DNA from 3 places in the Brevibacillus sp. M2.1A genome. Region 1 is predicted to be linked to each of the others. Evidence: predicted binding sites of a transcription regulator. Region 1 holds the regulator's gene; each other region holds the start of a gene.
The links. The regulator CtsR, encoded in region 1, represses protease genes until heat stress. The targets are predictions, from matches to a motif close to ATGGTCAATAAAGGTCAAACA.
Positions count from the first base shown of each region.

Region 2: HP567_RS24775 (ATP-dependent Clp protease ATP-binding subunit) is a predicted target of CtsR. The motif match lies at 1,969-1,989, and genes of this name have one in related genera.
Region 3: clpP (ATP-dependent Clp endopeptidase proteolytic subunit ClpP) is a predicted target of CtsR. The motif match lies at 2,564-2,584, and genes of this name have one in related genera.

Region 1 covers NZ_JABSUY020000001.1:778,039-784,574, reverse strand. Annotated here, with positions in the region: gene radA (DNA repair protein RadA) at 1-645, opposite strand, end outside; gene HP567_RS03790 (ATP-dependent Clp protease ATP-binding subunit) at 750-3,200, opposite strand; gene HP567_RS03785 (protein arginine kinase) at 3,261-4,334, opposite strand; gene HP567_RS03780 (UvrB/UvrC motif-containing protein) at 4,354-4,872, opposite strand; gene HP567_RS03775 (CtsR family transcriptional regulator) at 4,889-5,353, opposite strand; gene HP567_RS03770 (HAD hydrolase-like protein) at 5,553-6,227, opposite strand; gene HP567_RS03765 (MGDG synthase family glycosyltransferase) at 6,257-6,536, opposite strand, start outside.
Region 2 covers NZ_JABSUY020000001.1:5,190,968-5,197,503, forward strand. Annotated here, with positions in the region: gene HP567_RS24775 (ATP-dependent Clp protease ATP-binding subunit) at 1-1,928, opposite strand, end outside; gene HP567_RS24780 (MFS transporter) at 2,047-3,186, opposite strand; gene HP567_RS24785 (TetR/AcrR family transcriptional regulator) at 3,252-3,848, opposite strand; gene HP567_RS24790 (cupin domain-containing protein) at 3,996-4,358, opposite strand; gene rbsK (ribokinase) at 4,370-5,272, opposite strand; gene nfi (deoxyribonuclease V) at 5,439-6,125, shown strand; gene HP567_RS24805 (immunity protein Imm33 domain-containing protein) at 6,122-6,536, opposite strand, start outside.
Region 3 covers NZ_JABSUY020000001.1:6,160,671-6,167,206, reverse strand. Annotated here, with positions in the region: gene HP567_RS29200 (gluconeogenesis factor YvcK family protein) at 1-29, shown strand, start outside; gene whiA (DNA-binding protein WhiA) at 38-985, shown strand; gene HP567_RS29190 (HPr family phosphocarrier protein) at 1,035-1,292, shown strand; gene HP567_RS29185 (hypothetical protein) at 1,423-1,605, shown strand; gene HP567_RS29180 (H-type small acid-soluble spore protein) at 1,622-1,807, shown strand; gene clpP (ATP-dependent Clp endopeptidase proteolytic subunit ClpP) at 1,922-2,524, opposite strand; gene HP567_RS29170 (hypothetical protein) at 2,656-2,877, opposite strand; gene HP567_RS29165 (copper amine oxidase N-terminal domain-containing protein) at 3,092-3,559, shown strand; gene HP567_RS29160 (branched-chain amino acid ABC transporter substrate-binding protein) at 3,778-5,013, shown strand; gene HP567_RS29155 (DUF4023 domain-containing protein) at 5,266-5,400, opposite strand; gene HP567_RS29150 (PAS domain-containing sensor histidine kinase) at 5,436-6,536, opposite strand, start outside.

The DNA of each region.
Region 1 (6,536 bases):
TACGTGACCGACAATGAAGGTACCGATCCCTTTTCCTTTTGCAATTCGCATCAATTGAGCAGTAGCCTCGCGCACTTGTGCGACGCTCCCCGCAGCCGATTGGATCGTCGGGTGAAACACGGTCTGGATCGAGTCAATAATCAGCACATCCGGGTCTACTTGATTAATATGCTGTTCGATCAAATCCAAATCATTTTCTGCCAATACAAACATCGGCGGCGTTTGCAAATGAAGTCGATCCGCGCGAATTTTGATTTGTTTTGCCGACTCCTCTCCCGATACATAGAGAACCTTCGCCCCTTGATGAGCCAAGGCAAAAGAAGTCTGCAAAAGCAATGTCGACTTTCCGATTCCGGGATCTCCCCCCACCAAAATGAGTGAACCCGGAACAAGCCCTCCACCTAGAACACGATTCAATTCTCCTATCGTCGTATCCATCCGTGGCTCTTCTTCACTGGCTACCTGGGTTAATGGAATCGCAGATTGGCGCTGGCCTCCGCTCAGCCCTTCGTGACGATGGGCATTTTTTACCGTCACTTCCTCTACCAACGTGTTCCAGCTGCTGCATCCTGGACATTTCCCCATCCATTTTGGCGATTCATAGCCACATTCTTGACACGCGTATTTCGTTTTATACTTTGACATAATCGCACCCTCACTTGGATTTCTTTCTCTACTTTTATCATAATTACGCACCCAAAAAAAGAATACCTCCTGAATCAGGAGGCATTCTATTACGTTTCAACAGCTTACGATTTCGTTTTTTCGAGGCGCTTGACAACCAGCTTGCCTTCTTCGGCTTCGATATTGACGGTATCGCCTTTACTGATCGTACCCTTGAGCAATTCCTCAGACAAATTATCCTCGATGTGGCGCTGGATAGCACGACGCAGAGGACGTGCACCATAGGCCGGATCAAAGCCTTCTTTTGCCAGTACTTTCTTGGCTTCTTCGGTCAATTGGAAATCAATGTCTTGCTCTTTCAAACGTTTACGCAGCTCTTCTGTCATGAGCGATACGATTTGCTCGATGTGCTCTTGCTCCAAAGAGTGGAACACGATTACTTCATCGATACGGTTCAGGAACTCAGGACGGAAGCTCTTCTTCAGCTCATCCATGACTTTGTCCTTCATGTCCTGATACTTTCTTTCCGAATCGTTGGTCGTGAAGCCAAGCGTTGTATTTTTCTTGATCATGCTGGCTCCGACGTTGGAAGTCATGATGACAACCGTGTTGCGGAAATCGACGGTACGCCCCTTGGAGTCTGTCAGACGGCCATCATCCAATACTTGCAAGAGGATGTTGAATACGTCTGGGTGAGCTTTCTCGATTTCGTCCAGCAAAATGACGGAGTAAGGCTTGCGACGAACTTTTTCGGTTAGCTGGCCGCCTTCGTCAAAGCCTACGTAGCCAGGAGGGGCACCTACCAAGCGAGCGGTGGAATGCTTCTCCATGTACTCAGACATATCCACACGGATCATGGCATCCTCGTCACCGAAAAGTGTCTCCGCCACAGCACGAGCCAATTCAGTTTTACCCACACCGGTAGGTCCCAGGAAGATAAACGAGCCGATCGGGCGTTTTGGGTCTTTCAAGCCAGCACGGGCACGGCGGATCGCACGCGAGATGGATTTGACTGCTTCATCTTGGCCAATGACACGATCGTGCAAAATCTCTTCCATCTTCAGCAAGCGCTCTGTTTCTTCTTCCTTCAGCTTCAACACAGGAATACCCGTCCAGCTCGCCACTACTTGCGCGATGTCTTCTGGCGTAACCTCCATGTTCAGCTGGCCTTGGCGCTCTTTCCAGTCTTTTTTCGTTTTATCCAGCTCTTCACGCAGTTTTTGCTCCTGATCGCGAAGGGCTGCTGCTTCCTCGAACTCTTGTGATTGTACGGCAGCGTCTTTTTCCTTGCGTACCTCTTCCAAACGTCCCTCCAGCTCTTTGAGGTTGGGTGGAACCGTAAAGGATTGCAAGCGAACTTTGGATGCCGCCTCGTCAACCAAGTCGATGGCCTTGTCAGGCAGGAAGCGTTCCGTAATATAGCGGTCAGACAGTTTTACTGCCTGCTCAATTGCTTCATCGGTAATTTTGACGCGATGGTGGGCTTCGTAACGATCACGTAGGCCATGCAGGATACGAATAGCATCCTCCGCTGTCGGTTCATCAACCTGAATCGGTTGGAAACGACGCTCCAGTGCTGCGTCTTTTTCGATGTACTTGCGATATTCATCCAGCGTAGTAGCACCTACGCACTGTAGCTCGCCACGTGCCAGAGCAGGCTTCAAAATGTTGGAGGCATCAATTGCGCCTTCTGCTCCACCGGCACCAATCAAGGTGTGCAGCTCATCAATAAACAGGATGATGTTTCCTGCTTGGCGAATTTCGTCCATGATTTTTTTCAGACGATCCTCGAACTCACCGCGATATTTGGTTCCCGCAACAACAGTTCCCATATCGAGGGTCATGACGCGCTTATCACGAAGGGTCTCCGGAATTTCGTTGTTCACGATTTTTTGGGCAAGACCTTCTGCGATAGCTGTTTTCCCGACGCCAGGCTCCCCAATCAAAACAGGGTTGTTCTTGGTGCGTCTGCTAAGTACTTGGATCACACGCTCGATTTCTTTTTGGCGACCGATGACTGGGTCCAGCCCGCCATCACGAGCAATTGCAGTCAGATCCCGAGCCAAGCCGTCCAGTGTCGGCGTATTCGCAGCTGGATTCCCTCCAGACGGTTGATGAGATGCCATCATTTCCGAGCTGCCAAGCAGCTGAAGCACCTGTTGACGTGCCTTGTTCAGGCTAACGCCCAAATTGTTCATGATTCTTGCAGCAATGCCTTCTCCTTCACGGATCAAGCCAAGCAGAATATGTTCAGTCCCCACATAGGTATGACCCAGTTTGCGGGCTTCGTCCATCGACAGTTCAATGACCTTTTTGGCGCGAGGTGTATAGTTTGGTGTGTAATTGCTACCGGACTGCTCTGTTCCTCGCCCGATTAACGACTCCACTTCACTCTGGATTTTATCGAGGCCAAGCCCAAGTGATTGCAGTGCCTTTGCAGCAATCCCTTCGCCTTCTCGAATGAGTCCCAGCAGCACATGCTCTGTCCCAATATCTTTGTGCCCGAGACGAACCGCCTCTTCCAGGGCAAGCGCCAGTACTTTTTGTGCTCGTTCTGTAAAACGTCCAAACATCATATCGTACACCTCCGTATAACCGTGTTTTTTCTCTATATGGTTAACAATTGCGTGATACCATTACTCTTGCGATTCTACTACGCGCAGACGCTCGCGGATCAACCTTGCCCTTCTTTCGTCGCGTTGGTCCGGAGTGAGCTTTTGACCAGCGTGGTGTTGTAAAAACCCTGGCTGTGTCGTGACCAACAGTTCGTTTAGGACCAGCGGAGACACGTTTGGAATGATGCCAAGATCAATCCCCAGACGGACATCGGACAGGCGCTGAGCCGCTTCTTTGGACTCTACCGTGCGAGCATACATCAAGATGCCAAACGACCGAAAAATCCGATCCTCCAAAGAAACCCGTGTATGCTCCAGCAAGTACGTACGTGCCACACGCTCTTGCTCAATAATCTGTCTGGCTACACCGTAGAGATTGGAAAGGATATCGGACTCAGACATCCCCAGTGTGACCTGATTGGATAACTGAAAAAGATTCCCTAGAGCTTCGCTGCCCTCTCCGTAAATTCCTCTAACGACCAGACCAACTTGATTAATCGCCTGTAAAATTCTGCTGATCTGCTGCGTCATAACCAGAGCGGGCAAGTGCAGCATCACGGATGCACGAATTCCCGTACCCACATTGGTTGGGCAACTTGTAAGATATCCACGTGTTTCGTCGAACGCGTAGTTCAAGTTTTTCTCAAAAATGTCGTCTATCTTCGTACCTATTTCCCATGCCTCGTTCAAACGAAACCCGGGTAATAGTACCTGTATTCGAATGTGATCTTCTTCATTAACCATAATGCTGACAGACTCATCTTCCCGAAGTAATACGGCACCTTTGCGAGATTCCTCTGCCAGATGGGGGCTAATTAGATGCTTTTCTACGAGCACGCGTTTTTCTAACGGGTTAATTTGATCCATATGGATGACCTGGAGCTGATGCCGTTTGCGCATTGCCTCCGAATCGCTTACTTCCGTTACCTTTCTGACGACTTCCTCGCCCTGCGAGTCCGTTGCCAATAACGGAAAGGGGTGCTGGCGCAGGTTACGGGCGATACGCAGCCGTGTACTAATGACAATGTCGGAATCAGGACCTTCTCCTTTCATCCAATTGCTCCACGGGTTTTGCATAAACTGCTTTTGGGACATAACCAGCTAACCTCCCTTGCTACGATTGGGCCATTTTTTGTTCCAATGCTCGAATTCGATCACGCATTTCTGCTGCCTTCTCGAACTCTTCACTGGCGACATGACTTTGCAGCGCTTGCTTTAGTTGCTCCAGCTCTTTACGGATCTTCAGTTTGCCACCGGTGCGCTCTGGTACTTTTCCACTATGCTGTGTGTTTCCATGAATCCGGCGGAAAAGTGGGTCCAGCCGATCTCCCAAAAAGGTGTAGCAATCACTACAGCCAAATCGGCCACTTTTACTAAATTGAGCATATGTGAGTCCACATGTTTCGCATTGAAGCGGCTTATTCGTTGCCGTTTCGCGTCCATTCTTTTGCATGGGATCAAATTTTAAAAGTCCTGACAGGAGATTGTTGATGCTGAAGTTGTGAAAGCCGGTAAAGACGTCCCCTTTTTCATGAGCACACTGCTCGCAAATATGGTATTCGGTTTTTTCGCCATTGACGATTTTCGTCAAATGAAGTGTCGCCGGTCGTTTTCCGCATTCCTCACAGTTCATATCATCATACCTCCTTTTACTTCAACAAGATTGCTGCGATCATCTGCTTTAAAATATTTGCCCGCAAACGATCCCGCAATTCAGCTTCTAAGGTCAATACGTTTCTCGAGGTAGCGATTTTCATCAAGGTGGCTTCTCTGATGTTGACTAATCCTTCCTCAAATAGTCTTTCTACGATCGCATTTCCCACGCTTTGACTGATGCTCTCACCAATCAGTTCTTCTGTTAGCAATTCTTGCAAGCGTGCTTTGCTGACAATCTGCACCTTGCGTATGCGAATATACCCGCCGCCCCCGCGCTTACTCTCTACGATGTAGCCTTTTTGAACGGTAAAGCGCGTATTGATGACGTAATTGATCTGAGACGGCACACATTGAAAATGGTCGGCAAGCTCACTACGCTGAATCTCGATCGATCCATTGGGACTGTTTGTAATGATGCTTTTCAAGTGATGTTCAATGATGTCCGAGATGTTACGCAAGTCATCGCCTCCTATTCCTCTGTGTATGTTCTTATGAGGTACCTATTGACTTTGACTATCTTTGACTTTAATTATAATGGGTTTAGTGCGTGCCCGCAAGTGTCCCTTACACATTCTAGTGTGGGCAAAAGAGGGTCGCTTGAAACTTGGACATGATCAACAAAAAAACCACTCCCTGAGGAATGGTTTATGCCTGTTTTTACGTATTGGTGTCGATTGCTGGCAAATGATTTAGTAGCTGTGAGAAGCTGGTAATGATGATATCTGCCCCATCAAGCTCGCCTGGTTTGGCAAAGCCAAAGTCGCATCCAATGGTAAATAAACCGTTTGTTTTGCCTGCTTCCACATCGGAGTGACGATCTCCTACCATGATGGCTTGCCCAATTTTGTAATCAGACAACAATTTTGCAACCAGATCATTTTTGGAATGCGTACGGAAACGGCCAGCGGAGTACAGGTCGGTCATCAGCGGCTTTAACTCGTATTCCTGACAAATGGCATCGATATATTCTTCCTGCCCATTGCTTGCTACAAACAATGCAAATCCTTTTTCATGCAGCTTTTCTAAGGTTGATTTTACATCCGGGTATAGCTCAGTCACTCGTTCTTTGAGTAACTGGATTTCATTGTCTAGCAAAAAGGCGTCTGCTGAGTGAATGGCTTCCTCACTCGCGCCCGGTAGCAATTTGTCCCAGATCTGCTCGATCGTCATTCCCAGTACATTGATCAGTTCACTTTCGTCAGGGGTTTCTCCTTGCCATAGCCCTTTTTGACGAAGCTGGTCAAACGTTCGGATAAATGCCGGGGTCGACAGCTTTTCAGTTTGCAGTAACGTGCCATCCATATCAAATAATATCGCGAATGGTACAGTCATGGGTTCCTCCATTTTGTCTGGCTAGGCAGCTATTCTATTTTCCCTGGCAACATATTCATATCATCCATGATAAACTCAGTAATTCGTTGTGCAGCATCTGGCTTTGAGATTTTCTGTCCCATTCTGCGCATATATTCCACCTTGGACGGGCTATGCAATAGTTCATCGATAAAGTAAATCAACTGCTCGGATAGATTCGCGTGCACTGCGCATCCATTATTGAGCAAAAAGTGGCTGTTCCTCTCTTCCTGTCCAGGCAGAGGGTTGTAAACAATCATGGGTACCCGTTTACTCATTACTTCAGCTGAT
Region 2 (6,536 bases), 4.4 Mb from region 1:
GACAGATTGCCCTTGACATCTTGCAGCAGCAGATCGACGATTTTGACCAAATCCTGTTTTTCCAGATGGGCAAAGGAGATGATCGAGTCGAAGCGGTTCAGGAACTCCGGCTTGAAGTACGCTCCCAGAGAATCCAGCACGGTAGCAGGCTCAGGCGCCTGTGCTCCAAAGCCAACGGAGATTTTACGCTCGCTCACACCAGCATTGCTCGTCGCAATGATAACCGTCTCCTTAAAATTCACCGTACGGCCTTGACTGTCTGTCAGACGACCATCCTCCAGAATTTGCAGGAACATGTGCATCACGTCTGGGTGTGCTTTTTCAATCTCATCCAGCAGGATAATGCTGTACGGATTGCGGCGTACGCGCTCTGTCAATTGACCTGCTTCTTCATGACCGACGTAGCCAGGAGGAGAACCGATCAATTTGGATACCGAGTGCTTCTCCATGTACTCGCTCATATCAAGGCGGATCATCGAATCGCGGGTACCAAACAGCTCCTCTGCCAGCGCTTTGGACAGCTCTGTTTTCCCTACGCCAGTCGGACCGACGAACAGGAAGGAAGCAATCGGTCTGTTTTTCGGTTTCAGGCCTGCACGACTGCGTCGAATCGCCTTCGCTACTTGTGTGACTGCCTCGGATTGACCAATGACTTTTGCTTCCAAATGGGACGCCAGGTTTTTCATTTTCATCTGCTCATCACTTTGCAGCTTGGTTACCGGAATCCCGGTCTTTTGCTCGATCAAGGCTTGGATGTCTGTGACGTCAACCTGGACGCGTTGCTCCGTGCCTTCGATTTGATCCAGCTTCTCTAAAATACCCGCTTCCTCGTCTCTCAAACGGGCAGCTCGTTCGTATGCTTCTTGCTCCGTCGCTTCTTTTTTCTCCTGATTGATTTGCGCCAGCCGCTCATGCAGCTCTGTCGTATCAACCGCGGAGGATCTCAGGTTCAAGCGCGAGCCCACTTCATCCATGAGATCAATCGCCTTGTCAGGCAAGAATCGATCCTGGATGTAACGATGGGAGTATTCCACGGAGGCACGGATGACATCATCCGAGTAAGCGACTTGGTGGAATGCTTCGTATTTCGGACGCAATCCTTTTAAAATCTCGATGGCTTGTTCTACGGTTGGTTCCTTGACCATAACTGGCTGCAGGCGGCGCTCCAGAGCAGCGTCTTTTTCAATGACGCGATACTCTTTTAGCGTAGTTGCCCCAATCAATTGCAACTCACCGCGAGCCAGTGCAGGCTTCAGGATGTTCCCTGCATCCATGGAGCCTTCCGCAGAGCCTGCTCCCACCAAGAGATGAATCTCATCCACAAACAGGATGACGCTTTTGCGTTTCTGCAGCTCGGCAATTACTTGCTTCATTTTTTCCTCGAACTGTCCGCGTATTCCCGTCCCTGCCACCAGAGAGGCGACATCTAAAATGTACACCTGCTTGTTTTTCAACTTGGTCGGTACTTGCCCTTCCGTAATGCGCAGAGCGAGGCCTTCCGCAATCGCCGTCTTCCCGACGCCTGGCTCCCCGATCAGAACCGGATTGTTTTTGTTGCGTCGGTTCAAAATCTCAATCACACGCTCGATTTCTTGTTCGCGTCCAATCACAGGGTCAATCAGTCCGGCACGTGCCGCATCGTTTAGATTACGGCCCAGGTCATCGAGGATGCCTCCACCGCGCTCTGGTGATTGTTGCTGCGGTTGGCCTGAAGACTTGCCTGGATTCACCCGACCTTGGGCAAAGCCTTGCAGGAACTCATCCAGTCCAGAGAAGGAGGAGAAAGGACTAAAGCCCATGCCCACTCCCATTTTATTAGTTAGCTTTGTTTTGCAATCCTGGCACAGATCGTACTTTTGTTGCTGATTTTGTACACGTATATGAACAGTCACAGTTGCTTCACGTTGTTTGCAGATTTCACAATGCATATTCAATCCCCCCAAAAGCTTTGTTTTGGAATTCAGAAGATCTTTGACCTTTTCTGACCTTCGTTGACTTTATTATAGTTTGACCTTCTTTGACTTTCAAGAGGGATTGTATGGTTTTTTACACTTTGCTCTTTTTCAGGTAGGGAACGATTGAAAGTAACCCGATTACAGCTAAACAAGCACCTACCCACAATGGTGAAACAAGTCCATAGCCACTGCTGATTCCGATCCCACCTAAAGAAGAACCAATGGTAACTCCCAATGTAATAAAGGAAGTATGTACCGTGTTTACCATCGTCCCACTGCCTGCTGTTTTCATAACGCGTGCAATCATGGCCGGATTCATCGCTACGCCCGTCAACCCAATCAGAACAATGGACAGCACTGCGATCCATTTATTTTCGGCACCTACCGCAAACAGAACCAATGCCCCTAGGAGTATGCTTATTCCCGTTACAAGGATTCGCATGGTAAAACGATCGGCAAGTCTGCCAATCACGCTATTTCCGATCACGGTCGCGATACCGTAAAGGGCAAGCAAATACGGGATACTCGCATCCGAAAATGCCGTTACACCGGTAAGAATCGGAGTAAAATAACTAAACGCTGCGAACGTACCACCAATGATCAGCATACTCGTTGCATACGCCGCCCAAAGGTGTGGATTTTGAAAACTGGCAAGCTCATCCTTTCCATTCATCTGGTCTCTTTGTGCAGAGGAAGGGAGCATCCATTGAATCAAGATCCCTGATAATAATACGGCTACCGCAACAGCCCAAAAGCTCATTCTCCAGCCGAAATATTGTGCAATCACGGTTGTCAGAGGGAGCCCGATGACAGTAGCAATCATTAAGCCTGCCAAGACAATCGAAGCAGCCTTTCCCCGTGAATGAGGGGGAACCAAGCTGGCTGAAATACTGACGGAGATACCAAACGCTGCGGATGAAGCGATACCCGTTAGGATACGAGCAAGCATCATCGACTCGTAATTCCAAGCTATTGCCCCTAACGCTTGACCAATAAAGAAGACGGCAACCAAAGAAAGCAGCGCTTGTTTTCGGCGAATATGCAAGAGAGTTGCTGTCAGGACGGGACCTCCTATCACCATTGCCCCCGCATACGCCGTAATGAAATACCCGATGGATGGGATCGACACGCCAAAATCATCGGCAAGTTCATTCATCATCCCAGCCACCATAAATTCAGAAGTCGTCATCGCAAAAATCGCTACCGCTAACAAATAAATAATCGACGGCATTAAGGAACACTCCTTATCTAATTATTGTAACAATCGGTACAAAAATCACTCAAAAAAAGAGCGCATTACGCGCCGAAGATAGATTCTATCGTGCCATTCATGATTTGTTCAGCCAATGTCCGATTCTGTGTGGATGTATTCAACACACGAAAGCCGTAGTAACTGCTTAAAAATAAGCTTGCCAAATCCACCGCAGATCGTTTTTTGGAGATTTCGCCCGTTCGCAAGCCTTCCTCCATCACTTTTTCCATGGTCTGCTTCAGAAGTTCAACATGTCTGGAGACAATTTCTTCAATCTTGGGATCTTCTTTTGCCCGTTCCAATCCCGCATTGATCAGCAAACACCCCTTTGGATTCGTAGATTCAAAGTCTTCCACCAATGCCCAAGCCAAAAAATTTTGCAACCGTTCTTTCACAGAACCCGGACTCTCCAATAATGCCCGCTGTTCACGAAGCCCGGTATCGTGATAGTGTTCCACCACTGCGAGATACAGGTCCTGTTTGCTGCCAAACGTATTGTACAAGCTGCCTTTCCCCAGTCCAGTATCACTGCATAAATCATGTGTAGAACAACCATTGTAGCCTTTTGACCAAAATGTTTTCATAGCCACATCTACGATGGACGCGTAATCAAAATCACGAGGTCTGCCGCGTTTGCTCACCGGAATCCTCCTTTCGTTTCCAACTGTTATGGAAATCTTACACATTTTGTACCGCTCGGTCAACAAATGAACTATCCGCAACTGTAACTACGCATAAAGAAAAAACCTATTTTGAAAATCATTTCTCAAAATAGGCTTGCTCATTGATTATATTCTCTCTAAATCAGTTACTGTTTTTTCGTTTACTTGATCTCCAGTATTCAGCGTCGACTTTGGTTCAAGCAATAATACATGAACCTCTTCCTCTGCAACTGGCATATGCTCTACCCCTTTTGGAACAATGACAAATTCCCCTTCGTTTAACCAAATATCTTTATCCCGAAACTTGATAAGCAGTTTCCCTTTCACTACTAAAAACATTTCATCCTCATTTTCATGCTGATGCCAGACAAACTCTCCTTTTAATTTGACTAGCTTTACATAGGAGTCATTGATTTCTCCTGCAATTTTGGGACTCCAATGCTCATCGAATAACGAAAATTTTTCAGCTAAATTGACCTTTTCCACCATTTTCCCCTCCATTAAAAAGAGTATGCCTGTACTTCATCAAAAGTAGGCAGGGATGGCTGCGCACCATTCCTTGTAACGACAATCGCTGCGACTTTGCTGGCGAAAGTGGCCGCTTCGGTTTCGGTCATTCCTTGTGTGATCCCAACCGCAAAAGCTGCCGTAAATGAATCGCCTGCCGCAGTTGTATCCACTGGCTCTACGCGGAAAGCAGGGATATGGGTCGCCTTATCGGCGGTGACTAAGAGAGCGCCCTTTTCCCCCAACGTCACGATGACGCGCTTTGGTCCACCAGACAAAAGCTTTTTGGCAGCAGCATGCACTTCGTCTATCGTGGATACAGGCATTCCTGTGAGAATAGAAAGCTCTGTTTCATTTGGGGTTAAGGTATGTACATGAGTTAATAGCTCGCTGGATAGCTTGCGTGCAGGTGCCGGATTTAAAATGACCAGCTTGCCGAGTCGAGCCGCCTCTTTGACTGTATATTCCACGACAGGCATCGGGATTTCCAATTGGAGCAATACGACGTCGCTGTCCTTTAAAATAGACAAATGGTCTGCAATATGCTCTGTGCTGACGAGCGCATTCGCTCCTGGAACAAGCACGATGTTATTTTCCCCATCGTCACTTACATTGATAAAAGCCATGCCTGTCGTACCTGAGCATTTGATCCCCTCTATGTGAACGTGCGCATCTGTTAGCCCTCCCAGCATAACTCGGCCGTTCTCATCCTCTCCTACCATTCCAATCATGGAGACATGCCCACCCAGGCGAGACGCTGCTACCGCCTGATTCGCTCCCTTTCCACCCGGGATCAGCTCGAAGTGATGGCTTGCGATCGTTTCTCCTGCTTTGGGTAAATGATGTACATGGGTTACGAGATCCATATTGATGCTTCCTACTACTGCGATTTTCACGACGAGCCCTCCTAGCTAATCTCGAACATGATGATTCGGTCGGTTACAAAATAGTGCTTTTCATTCAAGAAGTCAACGTATTTTCTCGGGATTGTTCCTAAGACTTGGAGCATAGCACATCTATTCGATATAATGAACCAATCTTCTATCATCCGGAGGTAACCAGATGGAGCCGATTATCCAACATCCTTGGAACATTGATGAGCAAGAGGCCATCAACTTACAACGACAGCTAGCCCAGCAAGTAAAAAAAGAAGATCAACTAGCGGACGTACGCTTTATCGCCGGGGTAGATGTCGCTTATCATGCCGAGTCTGATTTGTTAGTTGCTGGTGTCTTGATCCTCGACGCCACTTCCCTGCAAGTCGTCGAGTCTGTCGTCATTCAAGACACCGTCGAATTCCCGTATATTCCCGGCTTATTCTCTTTTCGAGAGCTGCCTCCGTTGGTACGTGCATTCAAGGGGCTCAAAACAACACCACAGCTCGTCGTCTGCGATGGGCAAGGAATCGCTCACCCGCGAAGATTCGGACTCGCCAGTCATTTGGGCGTCCTGTTTGACATTCCTACCATTGGTTGTGGAAAAACGAGACTGCTAGGAGAATACGAAGAACCAGCACAGGTAAGAGGTGCGTATTCCCCTTTGCTCGATCAGGGTGAAATCATCGGCGGAGTCTTGCGCACACAACCGAATATCAAACCGATATTCGTCTCAATCGGGCACGGAATCTCTTTGCCAACCGCATGCGCATGGATCACCACGCTCTCACCCAAATATCGTTTGCCCGAAACCACACGCCAAGCGGATCAACTCGTGAATAAAGTATCAGCGGAGTTAAATAGCAGCCGCTAATGGAGTGTCGGCCATACATTCACATCGTGCTCGTCCAGAACTGCTTCAATCTGATCTCCTTGGAAAACGACAATGTAGCCTCGTGGCAGAGCCATCGCCTGCAAAAGAGAGGGACGTAGCTCTAGCAGTTGGTAAACGTAGTATGACTTTAGCTGGTCACTGTCTACTTCGCCTTCCACAGGCCCAAGATACCACCCGGAGTCACCTTTTCGAACATCCTCTGCACGCTGCAAATAGACGTGTTCTTGTTCAAATGCACCTTTTGCCACCACAATTTTATCTTGGAACAAAGCAGCTTCCCCTTCTGCTCGCACCGTTTGCAAGCAGTTGTTTTGCGCCATTTGCACGACCAAGGACACAGTCAGGTCAGAAGTTGTTTCGGAAAAAGGGTTCGCCCCGTAGTCGGGTGCC
Region 3 (6,536 bases), 5.4 Mb from region 1:
GGAAGGTGCTGAAGATAGAGAAGGAGTAGTGAAGTCGATGTCATTCGCCGCGCATACCAAAAAAGAACTTACCATGACGGAGGGTGCCGATTGCTGCAGCAAGGCAGAGCTCTCAGCCTTGATTCGAATGAATGGAAGTCTGCAGTTTGGAGCCGGACGACTGGTGCTGGATGTGACGACAGAGAACGCGGCGATTGCCCGACGCATTTACACGTTAATCAAGAGGTTGTTTCAGATACACGCTGAATTGCTGGTTCGCAAAAAAATGCGTTTGAAAAAGAACAACGTCTACATTGTGCGTATTCCGAATAAGGCCAATGAGATCTTGCAAAACTTGGGCATCATGGATCAAAGCCTGTCGTTTATCCCGGGAATCGCTCCTGAGATCGTGAAGAAGTCCTGTTGCCGCGCTGCTTATTTGCGGGGGGCTTTTTTGGCGGGGGGATCTGTGAATCATCCAGAGGCATCCAGCTATCATCTGGAGATTTTCACTTCCTATCAGGATTTTTGCGAAGCGTTGACCAAAATCGCCAATCGATATAAACTAAATGCCAAGTGCATCGAGCGGAAAAAAGGGTATGTTCTCTATATTAAAGAAGGCGAAAAGATTACAGAGTTTTTGAGCTTGATAGGGGCTCATCAGGCGCTTTTGTATTTCGAGGACGTCCGAATCGTAAAGGACATGCGGAACTCCGTAAACCGTTTACACAATTGTGAAATCGCCAACATAAACAAAACGGTGAATGCAGCTACTAGACAAATGGAGAATATCCAGCTCATCGATCAAGAGATGGGATTGGAGAATTTGCCAAAACGTTTGCGAGAGGTCGCGGAGCTTCGAGTGGCTCATCCTGACATCAATTTGAAAGAATTGGGCGAGATGGTGCCAAGCGGAGTAGTAAGCAAATCGGGCATTAACCACCGCTTGCGAAAAATTAACGAAATCGCTGACAAAATACGAGAAAAACAAAATATTTCGATGTAGATGCATGTTATACTAAAGGATAATAGTCTACAAGTAAGGAGGTCCATTCATGGTTCAACAGCAGGTCGTGGTTCAGTTAAAGACCGGTTTGCAAGCCCGTCCAGCAGCCTTTTTCGTACAGGAAGCTAACCGTTTTGCATCGGAAGTATTTGTAGAAAAAGGCAACAAGAAGGTCAATGCGAAAAGCATCATGGGTATCATGAGCCTCGCAATCAGCTCTGGAACGGAAATTACCATTTTGGCAGAAGGGCCGGATGCCTCCCAGGCAGTCACCAGCCTTACGAATCTGGTAAGCAAGGAAGAATAGAGTCACGAGAGACACTTTTCCCGTAAAGGGAGGTGTCTTTTTTTGTTGGTCGTCTTGATGAAAATGTATCAATTCACTTCGGGCAGGGCATTTCTAACCTATGTAGATTGCATGAAGGAGGAAATGAGACATGAGTAACCGTGATAAGTGTTACGAAGGCCGCGATTGTTATGACATGGACATTGATCGAATGGTGAATGAGGGACTGGGGGGCGGAGTTGTTTCCGACCAAAATGGCCTGATTGAAGAAACGACTGTAGACACGATGACAGGTGATACTTCAGCCAAGCAAGCTCTTGACGATGATCAATAGAGGGAGTCAGTCACATATGAATGTAACGAGAGCACAAGCCATCATGAAATCCGACGACCACATCAAGGTAGAGTACGAAGGACAAGCCGTTTGGATCGATGCTGTAGACGAAAAAACGTCAACAGCACGTGTGCATGAGGAAAAAAATCCAGGACATAGCCGAACAGTCTATGTCAGTCAGTTAATGGAAGTATCACAATGATCCATGAAAAAAGCCGAGCAAACCAAGGGGAAGCCTCTTGGGGTTTGCTCGGCATACAAAAAACACTCGGCCTGAAATCCAGGCACGAGTGCTTCTTTTTTTACTACCTATCTCTTATTTTTTCGAAGACGGTTCGGAAGTGATGACCTTGTCAATCAATCCGTACTCTACTGCTTCAGCGGCAGAGAGGAAGTTGTCACGATCGGTATCCTTTTGGATGCGCTCCAAAGGCTGTCCTGTGCGTTCAGCCAAGATGGTGTTCAGGTGATCACGCATCTTCAAAATACGTTTTGCGGCAATCTCAATGTCGCTCGCTTGTCCTTGTGCACCACCCAATGGTTGGTGGATCATGACTTCACTGTTTGGCAGAGCAAAGCGCTTGCCTTTTGCCCCAGCAGCCAGCAGGAATGCTCCCATGGAAGCAGCCATTCCGATACAAATGGTGGATACATCAGGCTTGATGAAGTGCATAGTATCGTAAATTGCCATACCAGCAGTAATAGAACCGCCTGGGCTGTTTATGTACAAGTGAATGTCTTTCTCCGGATCTTCCGCCTGAAGGAACAACAACTGTGCCACAACGATATTGGCTACGGTGTCGTTGATTGGGGTTCCCAGAAAGATGATGCGGTCTTTGAGCAGGCGGGAATAAATGTCGTAAGCACGTTCCCCGCGGTTCGTCTGTTCAATGACGGTTGGAATTAAATTCATATGCATCTAGTCTTCCTCCTCTCTTTGTAACAATATCATACACAAAAGGTCAATGAAGGTCAAACACATAAGTGCGCTCCCTCACTACCATGTTTGCCAATTTCCCTCTGTCTAAACCTACTCGAAAAAGAAAACATTCATTCCTTGGAATTCTCATCGGCCTCGGTTAAATCGACGGCGAGTTTCAGCGTGGCTTTCATCTTTTTTCCCTTGATGATCGTATATTCATCGACTTGTTTGGCTTGCAGCTGATTGATGGCTTCCGCCAGCTCCTGTTGATCTTTGTATGGTTCAATGGTCAATAAGCATTCTTCGTCACTGGCCTCTTGATAGATGAGAAAAAAACGTTCCCCTGCCATGGCAAGCCTCACTTTCGAAAGTTATCCACAATGTTATGCACAGGTTGTGCACAAAAACATTTGTTCGTGGGATATTTATTTTTTTCCTAGTCTTGTCATGTTTGGCGAGAGAATTACATAGGAAATGTATGGGATAAAAAAGAAGGAAAAAGTTGATTCGTGTCGAACCTTACAAAATTGGAATTCATTTCATGATATTTGAGGGGTGTTTATTATGCTTCGCAAGTTTTCGACAATGATGCTGACAGCGGCTCTTCTAACAGGAAGTGTAGCGGCAACGGCTGCTTTCGCCCAAACTGCTCCTGCTCCTGTACAGCAACAAAAAATCAAAGTTCAGCTAAACGGCAAGGAGTTCCCATTCCCACAAGAAATCGTTACTGAAAATGGTGTTGCGTATGTAAATGCGAGCACATTGGCGATTGCTTTGGGTGGTAGTGCAGCATGGGATAGCACGACCAAATCTCTGTTGGTTGCCAAAGACAACAAGTACGCTCTGCGTATGTACGAAAACCAAAACTTTGCTTATAAAAACGGCAAAGAAACCAGTGTAGCAAATCCGCCACGTCCAGTGACCGGAGCAGTGCTCGTGCCCCTCGTATTCATTGCCCAAGAATTGGGTGCAAAAGTAGAATACGATGCAAAAACGCTCACTTACAAACTGAGCATTCCAATTAATTCCTAATAATCAATGGGATACTTCCCATCAAGATAGCCACTTCTATGCGTAGAAGTGGCTATTTTCCTCAATAATACGCGTATACGCCTCTATTAGCAGACAGCGATAGAGGTTTTTTTGATTGATTCTTCTTTTAATCATTTCTATTGCAAATTTTCTAAAATATCCTACAATAAGATTGTGATTCATAGTTTGCTCATAAATAAAGAGGGGGATGTTTTGCAATGAAAAAACAGAAATCATTGTCGATACTGGCTGCAACATTTGCTCTGAGCACATTGCTCGCGGGCTGCGGCGGAGGTGCGGGGACTGGTGGACAAAGCGCGACACCACAGCCAAGCAATAATAGCGGAGGAAGCACGGGCGGTGCAAGTGGCGCTACTGAGAAGCTCGTCGTTGCTGTAGTTGGTCCGATGTCTGGGCAGTACTCCGATTACGGAAGCACAGCAAAAGCTGGTGCTGAATATGCATTGAAAGAAAAGGCAGAGGCATTCAAAGCACTTGGCTTTGACGTTCAATTGTCCGCGCAAGACGACCAAGCTGACCCAAAACAAGGCGTAGCAGTCGCACAAATGTTGATTTCCAATCCTGATGTAATTGGAGTAGTTGGCCATGCTACAACAGGTGCTTCCATCACAGCAGCAGCGCAATACGAGCAAGAGAAGCTCGTGATGGTATCTCCTTCCGCAACGGGATCAGATTTGACTGAGCAAGGCAAGAAGATCGTACACCGCATTTGTGCGCGTGATGATCAACAAGGCTCCAAGGCTGCTATTTTTGCCAAAAATCAGTTGAATGTAAAAACAGCATTCGTTATGCATGACAAGGCTGCATATGGACAAGGTCTTGCGGAAGAAGTGAAAAAGCAATTTGAAAAAGACGGCGTACAAGTTCTCGGCTATGAAGGGGTAACAGCAGGCGAGAAGGATTATAGTGCGATTATCACCCAAATCCTCGCGAAAAACCCAGAGATGATTTACTTCGGTGGATACTACTCTGATGCAGGAATCATCGTGAAGCAAGCACGTGAAAAAGGATTCAAAGGTGTCTTCATGGGTGGCGATGGCTATGACTCCGCTGACATGGTGAAAATTGCTGGTGCGGAAAATGCCAATAATGTAGTCTTTACTTCTACTGTTGGCGATATTGGTGCTACCGAAGACGGCAAGAAATGGATTACAGACTTCGAGAGCGCGACTGGCAACAAAGTAGGGATCTTCACTTCGTTTGGTTATGACTCCATGGGTGTTATGCTGAACGGTTTAGAAGAAGCGATCAAAGCAAACGGCGGCAAAAAGCCAACTCGTGAACAAGTGCTGGAAGCTGTTCACAAAACCAAAGATTACAAAGGCAAATTCGTTAACGTAACATTCAATGAAAAAGGCGACAACGACTTTGCTTCCGTATACGTGTACAAGTATGAGGACGGCAAGAAAGTATTTATGGGTGAAGCGAAGTAATCTTCATTATGAACAAGCCATTTGGGACATACTACGTTTGGCATGAATACCAGAATGAAAAGGAAGGGATTCTGATGTCAAACAATCGAAATACGAAGAATGGCGGCAATCAAGGACACAGCAGCAAGACGCAGGGCACCCAAAAGCAAAAGTCCGAAAGAGATCGTAACCTGAATAAACAGGATCCACAATAACAATGACAAAAGCCCACCCGTTTTAGCCAAAGGAGCTCAACGGGAGGGCTTTTGCTTGTTAAATACCTTGCTTGCTAGGCAAACGTTTTTCGGGATGACCGTAGCCCTGATGCTGTCTGCTTCGCAGGTTTTTCGCCTGGGATTCGCGAATTTTGGCCACGAACTCACCCGTGCTCATTTTGGAGAAATCCATAGGGCACCTCCACTGATGATGAGATGTACACCCTTCTAGGATGACCCAATTTGGCCCTGTACAATCGGCAGTGTTATTTCTACCACTGTACCTTCGTGCTCCCTGCTTTTAATTTCCAAGCTGCCATTGTGGTCTTTCATGATTTTGCTGCTGATCATGAGGCCGAGGCCAGTTCCGTTTTCTTTTGTCGTGAAAAAGGGGGCGCCCAGCTTGTGAATCATTTCTTCAGAGATTCCACAGCCAGTATCTGTGAGTGTAATGAGTACTTGATGATTGTCTTTTAAGGCGGTGGCAATATGAATCTCACCATGTCCGTCAATCGCTTCGATGGCATTTTTAATGATGTTGATAAAGACCTGTTTGAGCTGGTTTTCTTCTCCCGCAATGATCGGATGGTAAGCAAATGCGGTACGGAAATCGATGTTTTTCAAATTGGCTTCCGACCTCAAAAGTACCAACACGTTTTCCAGCAATGGGATGAGCGGAAGAGGCTTGATTTGAATGCTATGTGGCTTTGCCAAGACTAGCAATTCACTCACAATAAAATTGATCCGGTCCAGTTCAGAGAGCATGATATCGGCGTATTGCTGGTTATCTTTCATGCTCGGATAAAGAAATTGGATAAAGCCCTTCAAAGATGTGAGCGGATTGCGAATCTCATGGGCGATTCCAGCAGCTAGCTCGCCAATCACAGACAGCTTCTCAGCCTTTCGTAATAGTTCCTCGTTATGCCGCCGTTCTGTAATATCCCGCGATACGATGATAAAGCCATCACAATCTCCCGTTTTCGTCAGGATGGGGGCACCCTTTGATTCGAGAACGATCCATTTGTTATTTTTCGTCTGGAAACGGAATTCGCATATCTTTGGTTCTTTGGTCGCCAGCAAATGATGAAAGTGGTCAATAACAGTTTTGCGATCTTCTGGATGAATCTCGGCAAAGGTAAGCTGACGGCAATGTTCACTCGTTTCGATTACGCGTGAATGCGAAGGGGAGAGATAGAGGATATCCCCGTTTTTGTCCGTAATCAGAATCAGATCATCTGTGTATTCTGAGATGATTTTGTTCGTATTCTCGCTTTTAAACAAGGCGGCCTCTGAGTATTTGCGTTCTGTGATATTTCGCGAGACTAACAT